DNA from 3 places in the Sphingomonas sp. Leaf28 genome. Region 3 is predicted to be linked to each of the others. Evidence: predicted binding sites of a transcription regulator. Region 3 holds the regulator's gene; each other region holds the start of a gene.
The links. The regulator LexA, encoded in region 3, represses DNA repair genes until DNA is damaged. The targets are predictions, from matches to a motif close to GTTCCNCNCTTGTTCT.
Positions count from the first base shown of each region.

Region 1 (7,200 bases), on a different contig from region 3:
TCGCCATCGACAGCGTGATGATCGCGCCGAACAGGCTCGCCGCCTGTGGTTCGATCAGCAGCCCGGCCTGCGCCTGTGCGAACAGCACGAAGCCGAACTCGCCGCCCTGGCTCAGCAACAGGCCGAGCGCGAACGCCTGGCGCCACGTCATCTTGAATGCCATCCCGATCAGCATGATCACGCTGGTCTTGGTCAGGATCAGCGCGGCCGCCATCGCCATCACGAACAGCGGACGCTCGGCGATCGCGTTCAGATCGAGCACCATGCCGACCGCGAGGAAGAACAGCCCGAGGAGGATCGATCGGAACGGCTCGACATCGGCTTCGAGTTCGTGCCGGTACGGGCTGTCAGCGAGCATGACGCCGGCGATGAACGCGCCAAGCGCGGTCGACAGCCCGAGCCATTCCATGATCGCGGCGCTGGCGATGACCGTGAAAAGGCCGGCGAAGACGAACATTTCACGCTCGCCGAGATTGCCGATCAGGCGGAAGAACGGGCGAAGCAGGAAGCGGCCTGCGACGACAAGGCCGACGACCGCGAGCACCGTGTAGATCGCGAGCAGCCAGCCGGGCGGCGCGTTGGCGTCGGCGGGATTGCGGCTCATCGCCGCGACGATCGTGATGAGCGGGACGATCGAGAGATCTTGGAACAACAGGATCGAAAACGCGCGCTCGCCGAACGGCGTCTTCATACGGCCCGACGATCGCAGCATCGGCAGGACCTGCGCGGTCGAGGACAGCGCGAGCGGGAGCCCGAGCGCGAGTGCGGCAGGCAGCGAGAATCTAGCGCCGATCCAGACGATCGCGGTGATCGCCAGCCCGCAGATTGCGACCTGCAACAGGCCCAGCCCGAATATCTCCTCCTTCATCCGCCACAGGCGTGACGGATTGAGCTCAAGCCCGACGATGAACAGCAGCAGCGTGATGCCGAGTTCGGCGAAGCCGAGCTTGGATTCCGCATCGCCGACCAGGCCGAGCACATGCGGCCCGACGACCGCGCCCGCGACGAGATAGCCGAGCGTCGCACCCAGCCCGAGTCGCCGGAACAACAGCACGAACATCAACCCGAACCCAAGCAGTACGACTCCGTCGCGCAGCAGCGACGGCGACGTGCCCTCGGCCATCAGGCTTTGGCCTTTGCAGCGGTATCGGCGGCTTCGGCCGCGGCTTCGAACGCCAGCCGGATCGAGGGATGGCGCGCAGTGTAATCGAGCGCGGGGGTGAAGATATCCATCCCCGGCCAATCGGGCGCATCGCCTTCGCGCGCAAGCCAGGTGGTCAGCCCATCGCGCGCGGCGGCGAGTTCCGCAGGCGTCCGGCCGAGGATGTTGGCGGCGAGCAACGACGACGATGCCTGGCCCAGCGCGCAGGCGCGGACGAGCAGCCCGACCTCGCTCACGCGCCCCTCGGCGTCGACCGCGACGTCGATTGTCACGCGGCTGCCGCAGATAGGCGAGCGTTTCTCGGCGGTCGCCATCGGCGCGGGGAGGCGTTCGTGGTGCGGGATCGTCGCGGCGAGACGCAGGATCTCGGCGTTGTAGAGGGGCGCGCTCATGGCTTCGGCTCGCTTGCGTTATCGGATCGGGAGGGCGGCGTCATGGCGCCGAACACGGGTTTGCCGCGGCGGCGGCGGTCGACGAAATCGGCGATGCTGGCGCTGGTGGCGTTGAGCAGCGGGTAGGTACGCGACGTCGTCATCCAGCCGGGCCGGCGCGCGGGTCCGCCGCCCATCGTATCGATGACGAGCGTCGCGAGCAGGAAGACGAGGCTGGCGAGGATCAGGCCCTTGAGCGCGCCGAACCCGAAGCCGAGCGCGCGATCGACGGGTCCCAAGATCGACGTCCTGGTCCGTGCGCCGATCGCATTGGCGACCAGCCTTCCGCCGATATAGGTCAGCCCGGTGATGATCGCGAAGGCAAGCACCGCGGCGCCGCCGACGGTACCGATCATCGGCGACAGCGTGGCGGCGAGCGGGATGTGGAACAGCTTCAGCATCGCCACCATCGCGACCCAGGCGAACATCGACAGCACTTCCGTCACGAACCCGCGGATCAACCCGAGCACCGCCGACCCGGCGACGGCGAGCAGGACGACGATGTCTAGCGCGGTGAGGTTCATGGATCTGGAATAGGGATGCGCGCGCCGAACCGCTAGTGCGGGAGTTCGTGTCGCGTCCTCGCCAGCCCCGTCATACCCCGCGCGGTGCTACCCCCGCCCCATCATGTGATCGACGAACGAGGCCAGCGTCTTGAAGCCCGACAGTTTCATGCCGCTCTTCTCCCCCGTCATCGACGCCGGGACCAGCGCGCGCTCGAAGCCGAGCTTGCTCGCCTCCTTGAGCCGCAACGGCCCATGCGCGACCGGACGAATCTCGCCCGACAGCGCGACCTCGCCGAACGCCACCGCGTCGACGGGCACCGGGCGTTCCGACATCGCCGAAATCAGCGCCGCCGCCACCGCCAGGTCCGCCGCCGGATCCTGCACGCGGTAGCCGCCGGCGATGTTCAGATAGACTTCGGCATTCGAGAAGCTGAGCCCGCACCGCGCCTCGAGCACCGCGAGGATCATCGCGAGCCGCCCCGAATCCCAGCCGACCACCGCGCGCCGTGGCGTCGCGCCTGACGCAAGCCTAACGGTCAGCGCCTGGATCTCGACGAGCACCGGCCGAGTCCCCTCCAGCGCGGGGAACACCGTCGCGCCGGTCATCGCGTCGTCGCGGTGCGTGAGGAACAGCGACGACGGATTGCCGACCTCCGCCAGCCCCTCGGTCTGCATCGAGAAGACGCCGATCTCGTCGGTACCGCCGAAGCGGTTCTTGATCGCGCGCAGGATGCGATACTGGTGGCTGCGCTCGCCTTCGAACGACAGCACCGTGTCGACCATATGCTCGAGCACGCGCGGACCGGCGATCGAGCCGTCCTTGGTGACGTGCCCGACCAGCACCACCGCGGTGCCGCGTTCCTTGGCGAAGCGGATCAGCTCCTGCGCCGACGCGCGGACCTGGCTGACCGTACCGGGCGCGCCCTCGATCAGGTCCGAATGCATCGTCTGGATCGAATCGATCACGAGCATCGCCGGCGGCCGGGTCTGCAACGTCGTCAGGATGTCGCGCGTCGAGGTCGCCGCCGCGAGCTGCACCGGCGCATTGCCGAGCCCCAGCCGCCGCGCGCGCAGCCGCACCTGGTCGGCCGCCTCCTCGCCCGAGACATAGGCGACCGACTGGCCCGCGAGCGCCATCTTCGCCGCCGCCTGCAGCAGCAGCGTCGACTTGCCGATGCCGGGATCGCCCCCGATCAGCGTTGCCGATCCCTCGACGAACCCGCCGCCCAGCGCGCGGTCGAGCTCGGCGATGCCGGTCGCCATCCGGTCGGGCAGCTTGATCTCGGCATCGAGCCCGACGAGCTGGATCGCGCGGCCGCCGGTCTGCAGATTGTGCTTCGAATGGAACGGCGTCGCAGCGGTGTTCGCCTCCTCGACCAGCGTGTTCCATTCGTTGCAATCGGCGCACTGCCCCGCCCACCGGTGCGACACCGATCCACAGGACTGACATACATAACGTTTCTGGGGTTTCGCCATGGCGGCGGCTTAGCCCAGCAGGAACGATAAGGGAACATCGTTCGCCCAGATCGGCCCCGCAAAGCGCGTGCGGCCGGATTGTCTGGCGCTTGTCCACGTGCGGCGCTATCCGCCCGGAGGATGCAGCCGACCGATCTCCGTGTGGCCCTGTTCAGCGGCAATTATAATTATGTCCGCGACGGCGCGAACCAGTCGCTGAACCTGCTTGTCGGGCACCTGTTGTCGCGCGGCGTGCAGGTCCGCGTCTATTCGCCGACCGTCGCCAAGCCCGCCTTCCCCGCGATCGGCGATCTGGTCGACGTGCCCGCGATCCCGCTGGTCGGCGGTCGCGGCGAATATCGCGTCGCGCTGGGCATTACGCCGCGCGTGCGCCGCGACATCGATGCGTTCGCGCCCAACATCGTCCATGTCTCCGCGCCCGAGTTTCTCGGCCATGCCGCGGTCGCCTATGCCCGCACGCGCGCGATCGCGACGGTCGCCTCGTTCCACACGCGGTTCGAGACCTATTTCCGTTATTACCGGATGGGCTTTCTCGAGCCGCTCGCGAAAAAGCGGCTGACCCGCTTCTACAACCGGGTCGACGAGGTCGTCGTCCCCTCGCCCAGCATGGCCGAGCTGTTGCGCGGCTGGGGGGTGACCTCGTCGATCGGCATCTGGTCGCGCGGGATCGATCACGACCGGTTCAACCCGGCGCGGCGCGATCTGGCCTGGCGGCGCTCGCTCGGCATCGGCGATGACGAGATGGTCGTCGGGTTCCTCGGCCGGCTGGTGAAGGAAAAGGGCCTCGACGTCTTTGCCGACGTGCTGACCGAGTTGCGCCGCCGGGGCGTCCGCCACCGCGTCGTGGTGGTCGGCGAAGGCCCGGCGCGCGACTGGTTTGCGGAGCGCGTGCCCGAAGCGGTGTTCACCGGCTTCCAGTCGGGCGAGGCGCTCGGCCGCGCGGTCGCGTCGATGGACGTGTTCTTCAACCCCAGCGTCACCGAGACGTTCGGCAACGTCACGCTCGAGGCGATGGCGGCGAGCGTCCCCGTCGTCGCCGCGCGCGCGACCGGCGCGGTCGACCTGATCGACGACGGCCGCACCGGCTTCCTGGTGCCACCGACCGACATCGCCGGCTATGCCGACGCGATCGGCAGGATCGTCGCCGAGCCGGGCCTGCGCCACGCGATGGGCAGCGCCGGCCATGCCAAGGCGGCGGGCTATCGCTGGGACGTGATCAACCAGACCGTGCTCGACACCTACCTTGCGGTGATGGCGCGCCGCGAGCGCGGCTGATCGACCACCGATAACGCACCGATCGGCGTCAGACAGCCGCCCAGTCGAACGTCAGCGGCGCCTCGCGGAAGGCGAAGCGGTCGAGATGGCTCGACACCACGCCGCGCATCCGCTCGACATCCTCGCCGTCGGGGACCGTCAGCGCGACGTCCAGCGTCTCGCTGTCCGCGCGCATCTCCAGCACCGCGCCGTTCGGGAAGGCGATGCGGCCCTCCTCTTCCGACATCGTGACGTCCATCTTGTGACTCCAGTGCTTGGCAAGCTGCTGGAGATACTTGCTCGCCGAATGCGTCGGTACGCGTGCGACGGAGACGCTCACTTCAAGCGCTCGATCTTCTGCGCGACCTCGTCGATCAGTGCCGCCACGTCGTGCAGCGTATCCTCGTTGACGTCCTCGCGCATGAGCCGGTGCTGGAGCACCTGGCGAAGATTGCCCATTGCCCGCCGGATCGGCGCGCCATCGGTCCGCTCCGATTCCGCGCCCACCGCCGCCAGCCGCGCGAACAGCGCATCGACGATCGCGCTATTCTCGGCCAGATGCGCACGGCCCTCGTCGCTCGCCGCAAAGCGCTTCTTGGCGCCCTCCGACTGCTGCTCCTCGATCAGCCCCATCTCGTCGAGCATGCTGAGCGTCGGATAGACGACCCCCGGGCTCGGCGCATAACCGCCGCCGGTCAGCCCTTCGATCTCGCGGATCAGGTCGTAGCCGTGGCGTGGTGCGTCGGCGATCAGCTTCAGCATCACGAGCTTCAACTCGCCGCCATCGAACAGCCGGCGCCGACCACCGGGGCCGCCGCGATGCCCGTGCCGTCCATGCCCGCCATGACCGTCATGGCCCGGCCGACCGCGTTGCTCGCCGTCGCCACGCGGGCCACCGGTCCATGCTCCATATTCTGTACCAAACCGCATTTGAGTGTTCTCCGATATATCTTCGTTCATGACGCAAGATATATCGAAGACTATTTCGTGTTCAAGGGGGCGGTCGAAAGATTCGCGCAATTCTCGTCCGCCACGGGAAAGACGATCCGTAGAGGGAGGACGCGCATGGATGGGCAAACCGCCCCCCCGCCCCTATCTTTGCCGGATGGCCGACCTCTTCGCGGGCTTCGAACCCGCCCCCCCTACCGAAACGCCCCCCGAGAACGCGCCGCTCGCGGATCGCCTGCGCCCGCGCACGCTCGACGAGGTGGTCGGGCAGGATCACATCACCGGCCCCGAGGGTGCGATCGGCAGGATGGTGTCGGCGGGACGGCTATCCTCGATCATCCTGTGGGGCCCGCCCGGCACCGGCAAGACCACCATCGCACGGCTGCTCGCAGACGCGGTCGACCTGCGGTTCGTTGCGATATCGGCGGTGTTCTCGGGCGTGGCCGAACTGAAGAAGTCGTTCGCCGAAGCGCGCGAGCATGCCAAGATGGGCAAGCGCACCTTGTTGTTCGTGGACGAGATTCACCGCTTCAACCGCGCGCAGCAGGACGGCTTCCTGCCCTATGTCGAGGACGGCACCGTCACGCTGGTCGGCGCGACCACCGAGAACCCGTCGTTCGAACTCAACGCCGCGTTGCTCAGCCGCGCGCAGGTGCTGATCCTCGAACGCCTCGGCCGCGGTGCGCTCGAACAGCTGCTCGACCGTGCCGAGGTGGTGATGGAGCGCCCCCTACCCGTCACGCCGCCCGCCAAGGACGCGCTGATCGCGAGCGCGGACGGCGATGGCCGATTCCTGCTCAACCAGGCGGAGACGCTGTTCTCGGTCAACCTGCCCGAACCGCTCGATCCGGCGGGGCTGTCGAACTTCTTGCAACGCCGCGTCGCGGTGTACGACAAGGATCGCGAGGGGCATTACAACCTCATCTCCGCGCTGCACAAATCGATCCGCGGCAGCGATCCGCAGGCGGCGCTCTATTATCTCGCGCGGATGCTGACCGCGGGCGAGGAGCCGCTGTTCCTCCTGCGCCGCCTGACCCGCGCCGCGGTCGAGGATATCGGGCTCGCGGATCCGCAGGCGCTGGTCCAATGCATCGCGGCGAAGGACACCTACGATTTTCTCGGCAGCCCGGAGGGCGAGCTCGCGATCGCGCAGGCCTGCGTCTATCTCGCGACCGCGCCCAAATCGAACGCGGTGTACAAGGCGCAGAAGGCGGCGTGGAAATCGGCGCGCGAGACGGGGTCGCTGATGCCCCCCGCCGCGATCCGCAACGCCCCGACCAAGCTGATGCGCGATATCGGCTACGGCAAGGGCTATGCGTATGACCATGATGCCGAGGATGCGTTTTCGGGCTCGGATTACTGGCCCGACGAGATGAGCCCGCAGACCTTCTACGCGCCCACCGAACGCGGGTTCGAAAAGCGC
Region 1 is NZ_LMKX01000011.1:310,559-317,758, forward strand. Features, by position in the region: gene ASE79_RS18995 (cation:proton antiporter) at 1-1,123, opposite strand, end outside; gene ASE79_RS19000 (iron-sulfur cluster assembly scaffold protein) at 1,123-1,554, opposite strand; gene ASE79_RS19005 (CvpA family protein) at 1,551-2,117, opposite strand; gene radA (DNA repair protein RadA) at 2,205-3,575, opposite strand; gene ASE79_RS19015 (glycosyltransferase family 4 protein) at 3,696-4,850, shown strand; gene ASE79_RS19020 (DUF2218 domain-containing protein) at 4,879-5,169, opposite strand; gene ASE79_RS19025 (PadR family transcriptional regulator) at 5,166-5,759, opposite strand; gene ASE79_RS19030 (replication-associated recombination protein A) at 5,935-7,200, shown strand, end outside.
Region 1: radA (DNA repair protein RadA) is a predicted target of LexA. The motif match lies at 3,596-3,611, and genes of this name have one in related genera.

Region 2 (7,200 bases), on a different contig from region 3:
ATGTCGCCGACCTTGATCCCGTCGTCGTTGCTCTCGACGACCTCGCCGACCGCGCCGCCCTGCATCGCCTCACCCAGCGCGAACGGCGGAACATAGCTCTTCACGTCGTTCATCCGCCCGCGCATGTACGGATCGACCGACAGCCAACGGTTGGCAATACGGACCTCACCGGCGCCGAGCGTCGGCTGGTCGAGATCGATCATGGCGAAGTCGGTATGCTTGGGCATGCCTTGCGGACGAGTCTTCAGGCTCCATGCACGGGCCATAGCTTTGCTCCTGTCTTGAATATTCGTATTATGGGTATGGCGAAACGCATGTGCCGCGCAACCCGCAAAAAAGCCCGGACGTTTCCGCCCGGGCTCGTTGCCGGCCGGCGTCAGGCGACACCGGCCGATGCAATCACAGGATCAGTACGTGCCCGAACCCGACTTACCGAGCGTGTCCGACGTCGTGCCGGTGGTCGATGCAGCACCCGTCGTGGTGGTGCCGCCGGCCTGCGTGGTCGACGCGTAACCGGTTGCACTGGCGTCCTTCTTGTCGCCGCCGGTGCGGTCGCCATACTCGAACATCGCCGAGTTGCGCTCTTCCTCTTTCCACGCCGCCTTGGCTTCGTCCGCCGACTTCGACAGGTTCACCTTGCCGTCGACGGTCTTGATCCAACGCGACGGGATCGAGTGATGCACGCCGCCCGCATCGCGGTCGTTCTTGGTCAGGAGGATGCGATCGCCCTTCACCTTGTCGACGGTGCCGACATGGCTGCCGTCGGAACCGACGACTTCCATATGCTCGGTGACCAGCGACAGCGAACTGCGCTGGCCCTGACGCTCGGTGCGCCACGACGAAAATTCATTCTCGAACTTCGTGCGGTTCTCGTTGCGATACTCGTCATAGTCGCGGTCGAGCGCGGCGATCTGCGTGCTGCGCCAATTGTGGTAATGATCGTCGTGCGTGCTCGACGACCGACTGCCGGACGATCGATCGCCCGGATTGCCATAGGACCGCTCGTCATAGCGTGCATCGGCCTCGCGACGGCGCTCCGCTTCGTCGTCGCCGAACCACGAACGCACTTCGTCGCCCGCACGCGCGATAAAGCCGCGATCGTCATAGTCGTAACCCTGCGGCTGGCGGCCATAGCCGCGATCGTCGCCGCGGGGCTCGCTGCGACGATTGTCGTCGTCCGCGTGGCGGTTACGGCCGACGTCCTGGAAGCGATGACCGTCCGATGCATAGCTGCCATGATATTCGGTATCGCGCGGGCCTTGGCCACGCTGGCCATAGGCCTGCTGTCCGTAGCGCGACTGGCCCGACTGCGGTTGGCCATAGCGGTCACCGCCGGTCGGCTGCTGGCGATCATTATGGCCGCCATAATAGTCGCGACCGCCCTCGTCGCGCTGCTCGCTGCCATAGCGGCCACGATTGCCTTGGTCGTCACGCCCGCGGTTGCCGTCGCGATCATATTCACCGGCTGCTGCATAGTCGCGCGCACTGGATCGACCGTAATCGCCACCATCAGACCGGAAATCGCGGCCGTAATCCTGCGAGTTCGGCCGACCATAATAGTCGCCCGACTGGCGATCTCGGGTATTGCGTTCGTAGACCATAGGAACCTCCTAATTGCTGTCCTGCGGCTGCCGGTGTCATCGAATGCGACGCCGTGCACTCCACCGTCTACAAACGCCGATGCCTTTGATAGTTCCTGTGTTTGCGGCAACTTGACGGTGACACGAAGCTGCGTTGCGACGACGTGCTACAGATCAGGCGGACCCGGTCTCACAACCCGGTTGCATCCCCCAAATCGACCCGTTAAGGCGCGATCATGGCCTGTGGCCAACCGCGCGGGGCCGTAGCTCAGATGGGAGAGCGCTGCAATCGCACTGCAGAGGTCAGGGGTTCGATTCCCCTCGGCTCCACCACGCGACGGTGACCGACACAGTTTGGTCTGAGATGAGCCGCTAGTGACGCAGCATCTTTAGTGTCGCCAGCCTATTACCGCCTCAGAGTCTCCAGCACTGATAATCTATCGGCGCGGTGTGAATCAGGCCGGTTTGCTACACACGCCAGACCCACATTGCCGTCACTCCGTGATGCTTGGCAGATCTCCGGGCTTGAGTGCGAGCGCCTGACGAAGCGCCGCCACCTCGGCATTCAGCGATGCGAGCCGGTCCGGCGTCATTCCCGATCGCTCGACGATCAGCGGGCCGAGGCACCCCGTCTCGGCCCAGCATGCCCTTCCCGCATCGGTCAGGCGAACCCGGACCTCGCGTTCGTCGGCCGGGTTGCGGATCCGTGTGACAAGTCCTGCGGCCTCGAGGCGTTTTGCCAGCGGCGTGATGGTGCTCGGCTCGAGCGCGAGCCGTTCGGCAATCGCGCCGATCGAACGACCATCCTCCGCCTCGTTGAGCGTCTGCAGGACCAGAAACTGCGGATAGGTGATGCCAAGCCCGTCGAGAACTGGCTTGTACGCGCGGTTGATCGCGATCGTCGCCGCGTAGAGCGAAAAGCAAAGCTGGTCGTCGAGTGGGAGTGGGACGGACACGAGACAGGCTCCTTCTAGGCCAGCTGCCTACCACGCAAATGATTATCGCGCAAAATGATACTGGACAGTGCCGTCGGCCGCGGCTAAATGATTATCGCGATAAGCAATTGGAGACCCGGAATGTCGATCGACGTAAAATACACCACTGAAGCCACCGCAACCGGAGGCCGTGACGGTCACGCGCGGTCGCAGGACGGCCGGTTCGACGTTGCCCTGTCGACGCCAAAGGAACTGGGCGGCGCAGGCGGCGATGGCAGCAATCCCGAACAGTTGTTCGCGGCGGGCTATTCCGCGTGCTTCATCGGTGCGCTGAAGGTCGCCGGCCAGCAGTTGAAGATGAAGCTGCCTGCAGACGTCGCGGTCACGGCCAAGGTCGGCATCGGCCCGCGCTCGGAGGGTGGCTTTGGCATCACGACGGATCTGACGGTATCGCTGCCGGGCCTCGAGCGTGACGAGGCGCAGAAGCTCGTCGATGCGGCCCACCAGATCTGCCCCTATTCGAACGCCACGCGCGGCAATGTCGACGTGGGCCTGACGCTCGCCTGAGGCCTTCGACACGATGTCGGTGCAGGACATGGCGCTTCCGTGCTGTGTGCTGCACCGTTTTCCGGCCGGGAATCCCTCCCGGCGAGCCATCGTGTTGCAGACTGCGTACGCTTCCCGGTGTGCGACAGTCCCCGCCAGCAGCGCTGCGGGCGGTCCTGAAAAGCAACCTAGGATACGGCTTGCGCGGTTTCTGCGTTTATCTTGAGCGAGAGCAATAAAGTAGTCCGATCGGGCCGGACATTACAGCGATACATCCGCGTTCACGATCGCCAACACAGGCTTCGTGGAGAGAATGACATGGCTGTTAAATTCGCCGGAACGATGAACGCGATCAATCGCGGACTGGATGCGACCAAGCCGACCAAAGGCGCCGACATGGTCGAGGATTGGGAAGCAGCGCTGGCCGATAGCGACGTTTCGGGCGCCAAGGGTATTTTGCGCGACCTCGGATCGCTGCGCAAGCAGCTCGAGAAGGACACGCCCGACGCGGACCGCGTCCATGCGCTTCTGCACCGACTGGGCACCGCGACGACGAAGATCGCCGAGAAGGCCGATTCGTCGCAGGAGAAGCTGAAAGCGCTTGGACAGGCGCTGACCGAAGCCGGCGAAGATACGCCGGACGAAGAGGAAGACATTGAAGCCGCTGCAAGCCCGAAGCGCGCGCGCAAGAAGGCCTGATTCCTGGGGCCGGCCGGACGGCCGGCCCCACTATTTTCCATACCGGATCGTCTGGTATCGTGGCGGACGCACCCTTAGGCTGACCCGGTTGTCCCGATCAGCTTCAAGGATATTGCCATGCGTTTGACCTCAGCCATTGTGGCGACACTGCTGGCCAGTTCGGCGCTCGCGCAAACAACGTCGGTCGAGACGCACGTCACACTCGACAGCGGCAAGCTACGCGGGCGCGCTACCGACGGCGTCATCGCGTTCAAGGGTATCCCGTTCGCCGCGCCGCCCGTCGGGCCGCTTCGCTGGCGTGCGCCCCAGCCCGTCGCTCGCTGGTCAGGCGAACGCGACGCGAGTCGCTACACCAATGATTGCATGCAAAAGCCTTTCCCGAGCGATGCCGCGCCGCTCGGCACGCCGCCGGCCGAGGATTGCCTCTATGCCAATGTGTGGAAGCCCGCCGGTGCCTCGTCCAAATTGCCGGTGATGGTGTGGATCTACGGTGGCGGCTTCGTCAATGGCGGGTCATCGCCGCCGACCTATTCGGGCAGCGCGCTCGCCAAGTCGGGTATCATGGTCGTCAGCTTCAACTACCGCCTAGGCCGGTTCGGCACGTTCGCGCACCCGCAATTGAGTCACCAGAACCCGGATCGGGGGTTGCTCGGCAATTACGGCTATATGGATCAGCTCGCGGCGCTGAAATGGGTGCAGCATAATATCGCCGCATTCGGTGGTGATCCTGCGAATGTGACCATCATCGGAGAAAGCGCGGGCGGCATGTCGGTCCATACGCTGCTGACGTCACCGATGGCCCGCGGGACGTTCAATAAAGCGGTCGTGATGTCAGGCGGCCCCGGGGCCGGGCCTGCCAGCACGATCGAGTCTGCCGAGGCGGTCGGCGTTGCGTTCGCGCAGTCGAAGGGGATCGCGCCCGACGATCCGCAGGCGCTCGCAAAGCTTCGGCGGCTTTCGGCAGATCAAGTGACCGACGGGCTGAACCTGGCGGCGATGTTCACCCCCGGCTCGGGACCGCAAACCTACAGCAAGCCCGTCGTCGACGGCCGCATCGCGGTCGATCCGGTCGCGGCGTTTGAAGCGGGAAACTTTGCCAGGGTTCCGGTGATGATCGGCGCGACCAGCGACGATATCGGCGGTCCGCAAGGCTATATGATCGAGGGCGCGCGCGACACCGCGGCTTTGCTCGCCGCGAAAGGCGTGCCGACCTATTATTACCGGTTCTCATATGTCGCGTCATCGGCACGGACCGACAAGACCGCCGGTGCATCGCATGCATCCGACATTCCGTTCTTCTTCGATACCGCCGCGATCAAATATGGCGCGAAGACCAGCACGGCCGACCGGGCGGCGGGACGGACCGCGAGCACCTATCTGGTCAATTTCGTGAAGCGTGGCGATCCAAACGGGGCGGGCCTGCCACATTGGCCGGCAACAAGTGCGCGCACGCCGAAAATGCTCGAGCTCGACTCGAGCGGTGGCGCGGCACTGGTCGAGGACAAGCGTTAGAGCCCACCCCCTCCATGCTGCGCGGCGGGGCTGTCCTATGCGAGGGCGGACCCGCCGCGAGCCGCATGGATCAGGTCGACGAGCTGCTTGTTGATCGACGCGCCGTGCAGATGAAGATGCACTGCGTCATAGCCCTCTCGCCGCAACCGCTGACGCAGCGCATTGACCGACTCGCATTCGCCCGACCGTGCCAGTTCGAATGCTCGCTCCACCGTGGTAATTTGTCCCGTCATCCCGTCGCCCTAAGCGATATCCCGACAGGCCGCGAGCGCTCATTCGTCCGGCACGCAAGTCTTTATAATGGCTGCCAAGTTTAATAAACCTAGATCAAGTTTTCAGTTCTGCCCGGGTGTGCGCCCCACCGTTTCGTTCTATCTTTGTTCGCAATCCTGGCGTATCGTCGAGCGATGACGACGGGTCGACCAGTTCGCGGCGCAACACGAAACGACGAGAGCCGGCGTTTCAACCTGCCGCAGACCGAGCTGGACGGCGACTGGCTCGACATGCGCGAGGGGATCGACGGGATCGCACCGAAGCTTCGAACGACGGTGACAGTCGAAACTCCGAGGACGATCATTAGCCGCAACGCCTCGCCTGACGTCCCGTTCGATCGCTCGGTCAACCCGTATCGCGGCTGCGAACACGGCTGCATCTATTGTTTCGCGCGCCCGAGCCATGCGTTTCATGACCTCTCGCCGGGGCTCGATTTCGAAAGCAGGCTGTTCGCCAAGCCGTCCGCCGCCACCCTGTTGCGCGCGGAGCTCGGCAAGCCCGGCTATGTCGCCGCGCCGATGGCGCTGGGGACGAACACCGATCCCTATCAGCCGATCGAGAGCGACTGGCGGATCACGCGCGGCATCATCGAGGTGCTGGCGGAGACCGATCATCCGCTGACGATCACGACCAAATCCGACCGTGTCGTGCGCGACCTGGACCTGCTGGCACCGATGGCGGCGAAGCGGCTAGCGGCGGTGGCGATGTCGATCACCTCTCTCGATCCGAAGATCGCGTCGACAGTCGAACCGCGTGCGCCGCATCCCGAGCGGCGACTGGCGGCGGTGCGCAAACTCGCCGATGCGGGGGTGCCGGTCTATGTCTCGATCTCACCCGTGATCCCGGCGATCACCGATCACGAGATCGAAACTCTCATCGCGCGCGCTGCCAAAGCGGGCGCGACCCGGGCGTTCTTCATCCCCGTGCGCCTCCCGCACGAAGTGGCCCCGTTGTTCCGCGCGTGGCTCGACGAGCATTTTCCCGATCGCGCGGGGAAGGTGATGACGACGATCGCGTCGTTGCGCGGCGGCAAGGACAACGACCCGAACTTCTTCACGCGGATGAAGGGACAAGGACCTTGGGCAGACCTGCTGGCGACGCGGTTTCGGATCGCCTGCGCTAAACATGGCCTGAACCAGGAGCGCATCGCACTGCGGAGCGACCTGTTCCGCGCACCGAGGGGGCCGCAGGGGGAACTGTTCTAAGGGCGCGGGCATGACGGGCTGACGACCGCCCGACGGTGCGAGTACCGATCAACCATCCTCCCCCGCCAGGGGAGGATGAGGATAGCCCGGAGTCAATCGCGATACGCCAGCCCGGAATGGCGATCGATCAGTAGGCGCGGCCGATCAGGATGCGCTCAACCGCAGGCTCGCCGGTGAAGATGCACGCGCCGTTATCGCAGCCGGTCTGGCCCATCGGCGAGTTGCGGATCGTGAGCTTGAGCGCCTTCAGGCGGGTGACGACCGTCTCCAGCGCAGGACCGGTGGGCTTGGACCAGCGAACGTCAACCCAGCCGGGGTTCTTGATGCCGTCCGCGAAGTGCGATTCGAGCGCGGCGAAATCGTCGACCGGGACGATATTGGCCTTGAGACGGTTCATCGATTCGACATGGAGCGTCGCCTGCACGTCGTGCAGCATGCCCGACACCTCGC
Region 2 is NZ_LMKX01000001.1:581,529-588,728, forward strand. Features, by position in the region: gene ASE79_RS02755 (NADP-dependent oxidoreductase) at 1-266, opposite strand, end outside; gene ASE79_RS02760 (DUF2171 domain-containing protein) at 408-1,601, opposite strand; tRNA gene ASE79_RS02765 (tRNA-Ala) at 1,838-1,913, shown strand; gene ASE79_RS02770 (MarR family winged helix-turn-helix transcriptional regulator) at 2,075-2,536, opposite strand; gene ASE79_RS02775 (organic hydroperoxide resistance protein) at 2,657-3,082, shown strand; gene ASE79_RS02780 (hypothetical protein) at 3,380-3,760, shown strand; gene ASE79_RS02785 (carboxylesterase/lipase family protein) at 3,878-5,272, shown strand; gene ASE79_RS20150 (hypothetical protein) at 5,308-5,505, opposite strand; gene ASE79_RS02790 (PA0069 family radical SAM protein) at 5,680-6,750, shown strand; gene ASE79_RS02795 (aminoacyl--tRNA ligase-related protein) at 6,878-7,200, opposite strand, start outside.
Region 2: ASE79_RS02790 (PA0069 family radical SAM protein) is a predicted target of LexA. The motif match lies at 5,641-5,656, and genes of this name have one in related genera.

Region 3 (7,200 bases):
TAAATCGGGTTTGTACGGTGCGTTCGCCAATATCATCGCGATCCCGTTGACGACGTTCGTCGTGATGCCGCTCGAGGCGCTGGCGCTGCTGCTCGATGTCGGGGGGATGGGCGCACCGGTCTGGTGGCTGGTGCAGACGTCGCTCGACGCGCTGTTGTGGCTTGCGCACCGCGTGGCCGATGCGCCGGGGTCGGTGCGGGCCTTGCCGGCGATGCCGAGTGCGGCGTTTGCGTTGATGGTCGTTGGCGGGATCTGGATTGCGTTGTGGCGGACGCGGTGGCGGCGGCTCGGCGCTCTGCCGTTGGCGGTGGGGGCGATCTGGGCGCTGACGACACCGCCGCCGGACATTCTGGTGACGGGAGACGGGCGGCATGTCGCGGTGCGGACGGCGGCGGGACTGGCGATGTTGCGGGACCGGGCGGGGGATTATACGCGCGCCACGCTCGCCGAAAATGGCGGGGTCGACGGCGAACCGTTGTTCCTGGCCGACCAGCCCGATGCGCGGTGCAGTCGGGATCTATGCGTGACCGATATCGCGGGGGGCGGGCGGACGTGGCGGGTTCTTGCGACGCGGAGCGCGTATATGGTGCCGATCGACCAGTTGCTCGCCGCGTGCCGGACCGCCGATATCGTCGTCAGCGAGCGGAGCTTGCCGAGTCGCTGTACGCCGCGATGGTTGCGGCTCGACCGAAATATGCTGCGGCGGACCGGCGGGGTGGCGGTGACGTTGGGGTCTGGTCGGGTCGAGACCATCCTGTCGCCGGGCGACCGTCATCCCTGGCGCGATCCGCCGAGGCTCGACGCCGGACCTGGGCAGGCCCGGCGTTTTAACCCGGCGGCGTACCGGTTTCAGTCGTAGCGGCGCAGGATGCCCGACAGCTTGCCCTGAACGCGGACTTGCGCCGGCGCATAGCGCTGAGGGTCGTAGGCGCGGTTGGCCGGATCGAGACGGACCATTGCGCCTTCGCGGCGGAAGAACTTGAGCGTGGCTTCGCTGTCCTCGATCAACGCGACGACGATCTCGCCATCGCGGGCGATATCGGTGCGGCGGATGAGCGCGTAGTCGCCGTCGAGGATGCCGGCTTCGACCATCGAATCACCCGACACCTCGAGCGCGTAATGTTCGCCGGTGCCCAGCAACGCGGCGGGGACGGCGAGCATCGTGCTACCTTCGAATGCCTCGATCGGAACGCCCGCGGCGATGCGACCGTGGAGCGGGATCTCGATGACGTCGTTGGCGGGCTGCGGCGTGGCGGCAGCGGGCGCCGCCTTCACGTTCGACGACTTAGCGGCGACCTTCTTTTCAGGCTTTTCCGGACGCTCCGGCATCCGCAGCACTTCGAGTGCGCGCGCGCGGTTCGGCAGGCGGCGGATGAAGTTGCGCTCCTCGAGCGCGCTGATCAGACGGTGGACGCCCGACTTGGATTTCAGGTCGAGCGCGTCCTTCATTTCCTCGAACGACGGCGACACACCGGTATCGTTGAGGCGATCATTGATGAAGCAGACGAGTTCGTGCTGCTTGCGCGTGAGCATGGCGGTTCTCCGTCCGGAACAGACGAGGAACTTCTATGGAACATAGTTGACCCCGTCAAGCGCCCGCATCACGCAATGACGAGGATTTCCGCCGATTCGCCCGCTTTTGCCACCGGTGCGCTGCCGGGGCGCACGATCAGGCAGGTCGAGCGGGCGAGCGTCAGCAGCATCGAGCTGTCCTGGATCGTCGACGCATAGGCCTTGCCGTCGCGCAGTTCGGCACGGAGATAATCGGTCCGCGCGTTGTTGGCCGGCAGGTCTTCGCCGAGCAGCGCATGCGTCGCTTGCGGTAGCGGATCGCTTGCGCCGGCCATGTGCGCGACGACGGGTTTCACGAACAGGATTGCGGTGACGAACGCGGAGACCGGATTGCCGGGAAGCCCGAGGACCATCATGTCGCCGATCCTGCCGGCCATCATCGGCTTGCCGGGGCGCAGCGCGATCCGCCAGAAATCGATCGTTCCGCCCGCTGCCTCGATCGCCGGGCGGACGAGGTCGTGATCGCCGACCGACGCGCCGCCGGTGGTGACGAGGAGGTCGGCCTGAACGCTCGCGAAGGCGTCGCGCAGGACGTCGAGATTGTCGGGCAGGATGCCGAGATCGATGACGTCGACGGGCATGTCGGCGAGCATCGCGGCGAGCATGATGCCGTTCGATTCGGGGAGCGCGACGCCATCGGTGGTCGAGCCCGGCGGGACGAGTTCGTCACCGGTGGCGGCGACCGCGACGCGGACTCGGCGGTTGACCGTGACGCTGCCATGGCCGCCGGTCGCGGCGACGGCGATGCGCGCGGGGCTGAGGCGCTGGCCTGCCGCGATCAGACGCGTGCCGGTCGAGAAGTCTAGGCCCTTGCGGCGGGTGTTGCGCCCCAGCATCGGCGGGCCTTCGCCGGCGAGGATCAGCGTGGCGCCGTCGCGCTCGGCCTCTTCCTGGACCATGACGGTGTCAGCGCCCTCGGGCATCGCGGCGCCGGTGAAGATGCGGGTGGCTTGGCCTGTGGCGACGGCGCCGGTGAAGGGGCGGCCGGCGGCGCTCTCGCCGATGACGGTCCAGGGGCCGGGGAGGTCGGCGAAACGGATCGCGTAGCCGTCCATCGCCGAGAGATCGGCGGCGGGTTGGGTCCGGCGGGCGAGGATATCCTCGGCGGCCCAGCGGCCGGCGGCGTCGCGCAGGGGAACGGTCTCATGGCCGACGCGGGGGGCCATGGCGAAGAGGCGGGTCTGGGCTTCGGCGACGGGGATTAGGGTCATGCGTAAGTCTCTGTTTTCGGGCGGTTCGGAAAAGTGAAGTATAGGAAGTAGAGACGCTGGGAGGTGTTTGGCGGGTCGTCGTTTGGCGGGGTGTCGTAAGGGGAAGCGCGGGGGTGGGTCGGTATGTTCCGTGCTGTGCCATTCGATCGTTGTGTAGGACAGGTGTTGTTGGGGTGGAGCGGCGGTCGCGCGTTTCGGCTGCATCGGTCGATACCGAACTTCAGCGACTGCTTCCTTGTTCTCCCGCGAAGGCGGGAGCCCAGGCTGGGTCCCCGCCTTCGCGGGGAAACAGGGTGGGGCGGGTGGCGCTGGTTATCACTTGGGCTTTCCCAACTGGGCCCCGGCCTTCGCCGGGGTGGAGGTAGTGGGGGCGCTGGCCAGCGTGCGTTCATGCGGTGAGGGGCTTTTCTGGCGCGCAATGACGCACCAGATCAATAGGATGACCGCGACGCAGCCACGGACGAGAGACAGGATCGGCGCGGCGATCGGGGCGGTCGTGTTGCCGGGGATGCTTGGCTATGCGCTTCTCAACGGGCTGGTCGTGCCGATGCCGGCGGCGGTCGGGGAGGCGTTGAAGGTGTTCGGGGTGGCGCCGCCGCCGCCGCCGCCGCCGGTCGAAAAGGTCAAGCCGCGGCCGTCGCTCAGCCGGAAGCCCGAGGGGGCTGCATCGCCGCCCAATCTCAAGTCGAAGGCGACCGAGCTCGTGGCGCCGCCGCCGGTGGTGCCGATCGTGGTGCCGCCGCCGCTGGTGGTGGCGGAAAAGGCCGGGCTGGGCGCGCAGGCGACGGCGGGCGCCTCGGACGTGCGCGGGCCGGGGACCGGGAGCGGCGGGATCGGCAATGGCACCGGGAGCGGTGGGTCTGGCGATGGCGACGGTGGGGGTGGCGAGGAGACGCCGCCGCGGTGGCGCAAGGGGCGGCTGAAGGACTCCGACTATCCGCGCGAGGCGGCGGAGACGGGGATCCGTGGCCGGGTGTCGGTGCGGTATGTGGTCGGGACGGATGGACGGGTTACGCGGTGTCGAGTGACTGGATCCAGCGGGAGCCGGGAACTGGATGCGCTGACGTGTCGGTTGATCGAGCAGCGGTTTCGGTATGACCCTTCGCTCGATGCGGCGGGGCGGCCGGTGGAGTCGACGATCGTCGAGGATCACGAATGGGCTATGGATGACTGATCGGGCTTGAGGGGCGGCCGTCTTGCTTGGCTTGCCCTCACCCTCGACGCCTTTGGCGTCTTTCCCTCTCCCCGTTGGGGAGAGGGTTTCAGGCGGTCCAGTTGCCGGATTTCCCGCCTGATTTGGCGCGGACGCGGATGTCGGAGAGGACCATCGTCTTGTCGATCGCTTTGGCCATGTCGTAGATCGTCAGCAGCGTGACCGTCGCGGCGGTGAGCGCTTCCATCTCGACGCCGGTCTTGCCTTCGGTCGAGGCGGTTGCGGTCGCGGTGACGCCGGTCGCGTCGACGACGAGGTCGATCTCGACCTTGGTCAGCGGGAGCGGGTGGCAGAGTGGGATGAGGTCGCTGGTGCGCTTGGCCGCCATGATCCCGGCGACGCGCGCGACCGCGAGGACGTCGCCCTTCTTGGCCGTGCCCGCGCCGATCGCGGCGGCGGCTTCGGCGGACATGGTGATCCGACCCGAGGCGACGGCCTCGCGCGCGGTGACCGCCTTGCCGCCGACATCGACCATCCGTGCCGCGCCCGCTTCGTCGATGTGCGTGAGACCGGTCACCCTACAAGCGCTCGCGTCGCGGCCTCGACATCGTCCTGGCGCATCAGCGCTTCGCCGATCAGGAAGCAGCGTATGTCGTGCTCGGCCATCGCGTCGAGCTCGGCGCGCGTGGTGAGGCCGCTTTCGGCGACGAAGGTGCAGTCCTTCGGGGCACGGCTCACCAGCTCGTAGGTGCGGTTGAAGTCGACGGTGAAGTCGCGCAGGTCGCGGTTGTTGACGCCGATCAGCCGCGACTTGAGTTTGAGCGCGCGCTCCATTTCGTGCGCGTCGTGGACTTCGACCAGCACGTCCATGCCGCATTCGAGCGCGGACGCCTCGATCTCCGCCATCTGCACGTCGTCGAGCGCGGCGACGATGATGAGGATGCAGTCGGCGCCGATCGCGCGCGCCTCGGTCGACTGCCAGGGGTCGACCATGAAGTCCTTGCGCAGGACGGGGATCGAGACCGCGTCGCGCGCGGCGGTCAGGTAGGCGTCGGCGCCCTGGAACCATTTTTCGTCGGTCAGGACGGACAGGCACGCGGCACCGCCGGCTTCATAGGCGCGGGCGTGCGCGACGGGATCGAAGTCGGCGCGGATCAGGCCCTTCGAGGGGCTGGCCTTCTTGACCTCGGCGACCAGCGCGTAGCCGGGCTTGGCGTCAAGAGCCGCGCGGAAGCCGCGTGGTTTGGACATGCGGGCGATCCCGGCGTCGATATCGGCGAGCGAGGTGGTGGCCTTGCGTGCGGCGACTTCGGCGCGCTTGGTCTCGAGGATACGGTCGAGCATGGTCATGTCAGTAGGCGATCCAGCGGGCGAGCAGCGCGTCGGCGCTGCCGGTGTCGAGGGCGGTGGCGGCTTTCGCGACGCCATCGACAAGGGTGGGGACGGTGCCGGCGACCATCAAGGCGGCGGCGGCGTTGAGCAGGACGGCGTCGCGGTATGCGCCCGTCTCGCCCTTGAGCAGGCGGCGGAGCGCGTCGGCGTTGTGGTGCGCGTCGCCGCCACGGATGTCGGTGATCGCGTGGGCGGTAAGGCCGGCATCTTCGGGGGCGATGCGCGCGGGGAGCGAGACGCTGCCGACCGAAGCGACGATGCTGGGGCCCGCGCCGGAGAGTTCGTCGAGGCCTTCTTCGCCCGAGACGACGAGCGCGGCCTGCGTGCCGAGCTGTTCGAGCGCGTCGGCGTAGAGCGTCACGTAGTCGGGGCGCGCGATGCCGATCAGCTGGCGGGTGGTGCCGGCCGGGTTGGCGAGCGGGCCCATCAGGTTGAAGATGGTGCGCTTGCCGATGCGCTGCCGGATCGGGGTGATGCGCTTCATCGCCGGGTGGTGGTTCGCGGCGAACAGGAAGGCGATGCCGATGTCGTTGAGGCTCGCCTCGGCGGTGGCGCCGGCGCGGTCCATGTCGAGGCCGAGGACTTCGAGCGTGTCGGCGGCGCCGGCCTTGCTGGAGGCGGCGCGGTTGCCGTGCTTGGCGACGGGGACGCCGCACGCCGCGACGACGAGTGCGACTGCGGTCGAGACGTTGACCGTGTGGTGGCCATCGCCGCCGGTGCCGCAGACGTCGATCGCGCCTGCGGGGGCGTCGATCGGGATCATCCGGTTGCGCAGTGCGCGCGCGGCTTCGGCGATCTCGATGCTGGTTTCGCCGCGCGCCGACAGATCGATCAGGAAGGTCGCGATCGCGTCGTCGCCGGCGCGCGCGTCGAGGATGTCGGCGAACGCTTCGCGGGCGGATTCGCGCGAGAGGGGGGAGGACGGGTCGGGGAGGATCATAGTCCCCTCCCGCCTGCGGGAGGGGTTAGGGGAGGGGCTTCGCTCTTCGTGGGCGCGGCGGTTGCGGCGCTGCCCTCCCCCGACCCCTCCCGCAGGCGGGAGGGGAGTTGATGGGGAATGTCGGCCATCTTGAGGAAATTGGCGAGCATCGCGTGGCCGTGTTCGGTGGCGATGCTCTCGGGGTGGAACTGGACGCCGTGGATCGGCAGCGTCTTGTGACGGAAGCCCATGACGGTGCCGTCCTGCGCGGTGGCGTTCACCACCAGCGTGTCGGGGACCGCGTTGACGATCAGCGAGTGGTAGCGCGTGGCGATGAACGGCGAGGGGAGTCCGGCGTAGAGCCCGGTATCGTCGTGGAGGACGGGCGAGGTCTTGCCGTGCATCAGCCCGCCGCGCTCGACCTTGCCGCCGAAATGCTGGCCGATCGCCTGATGGCCCAGGCACACGCCGAGCAGCGGCTTGCCCGCGTCCGCGCAGGCGGCGACGAGGTCGAGGCTGACGCCTGCCTCGGTCGGCGTGCAGGGGCCGGGGGAGATGAGGAACGCGTCCGCGCCCGACGACAAGGCTTGCCCGGCGGAGATCGCGTCGTTGCGGACGACTTCCACTTCGACGCCCAGCTCCATCAGGTAATGGACGAGGTTCCAAGTGAAGCTGTCGTAATTGTCGACGACGAGGATCATCGCGCCGCCATAGCCGAAGCGCGGGGCCATGCAAGGCGCGCGGCGGCGGCGCGCCGCAAAGTGCCGCGGGGCGGTCGCGGATGGGGACGGACGTCCCTATATGAGGGGCGCGGGCGACCTTCATTCAGTGCGGAGCAATGCTGTGTGACGGACGTTATCCCTTCAAAGGAGCCTTTCCCCATGTTTCGTACCGTCGTTCTCGCCGCACTGATCGCGCTTCCCGCCATGGCGTCCGCGCAGGATGCACAGGTC
Region 3 is NZ_LMKX01000009.1:408,667-415,866, forward strand. Features, by position in the region: gene ASE79_RS15110 (ComEC/Rec2 family competence protein) at 1-859, shown strand, start outside; gene lexA (transcriptional repressor LexA) at 850-1,533, opposite strand; gene ASE79_RS15120 (molybdopterin molybdotransferase MoeA) at 1,602-2,783, opposite strand; gene ASE79_RS15125 (energy transducer TonB) at 3,223-3,957, shown strand; gene moaC (cyclic pyranopterin monophosphate synthase MoaC) at 4,046-4,513, opposite strand; gene trpC (indole-3-glycerol phosphate synthase TrpC) at 4,510-5,286, opposite strand; gene trpD (anthranilate phosphoribosyltransferase) at 5,288-6,268, opposite strand; gene ASE79_RS15145 (anthranilate synthase component II) at 6,265-6,948, opposite strand; gene ASE79_RS15150 (hypothetical protein) at 7,129-7,200, shown strand, end outside.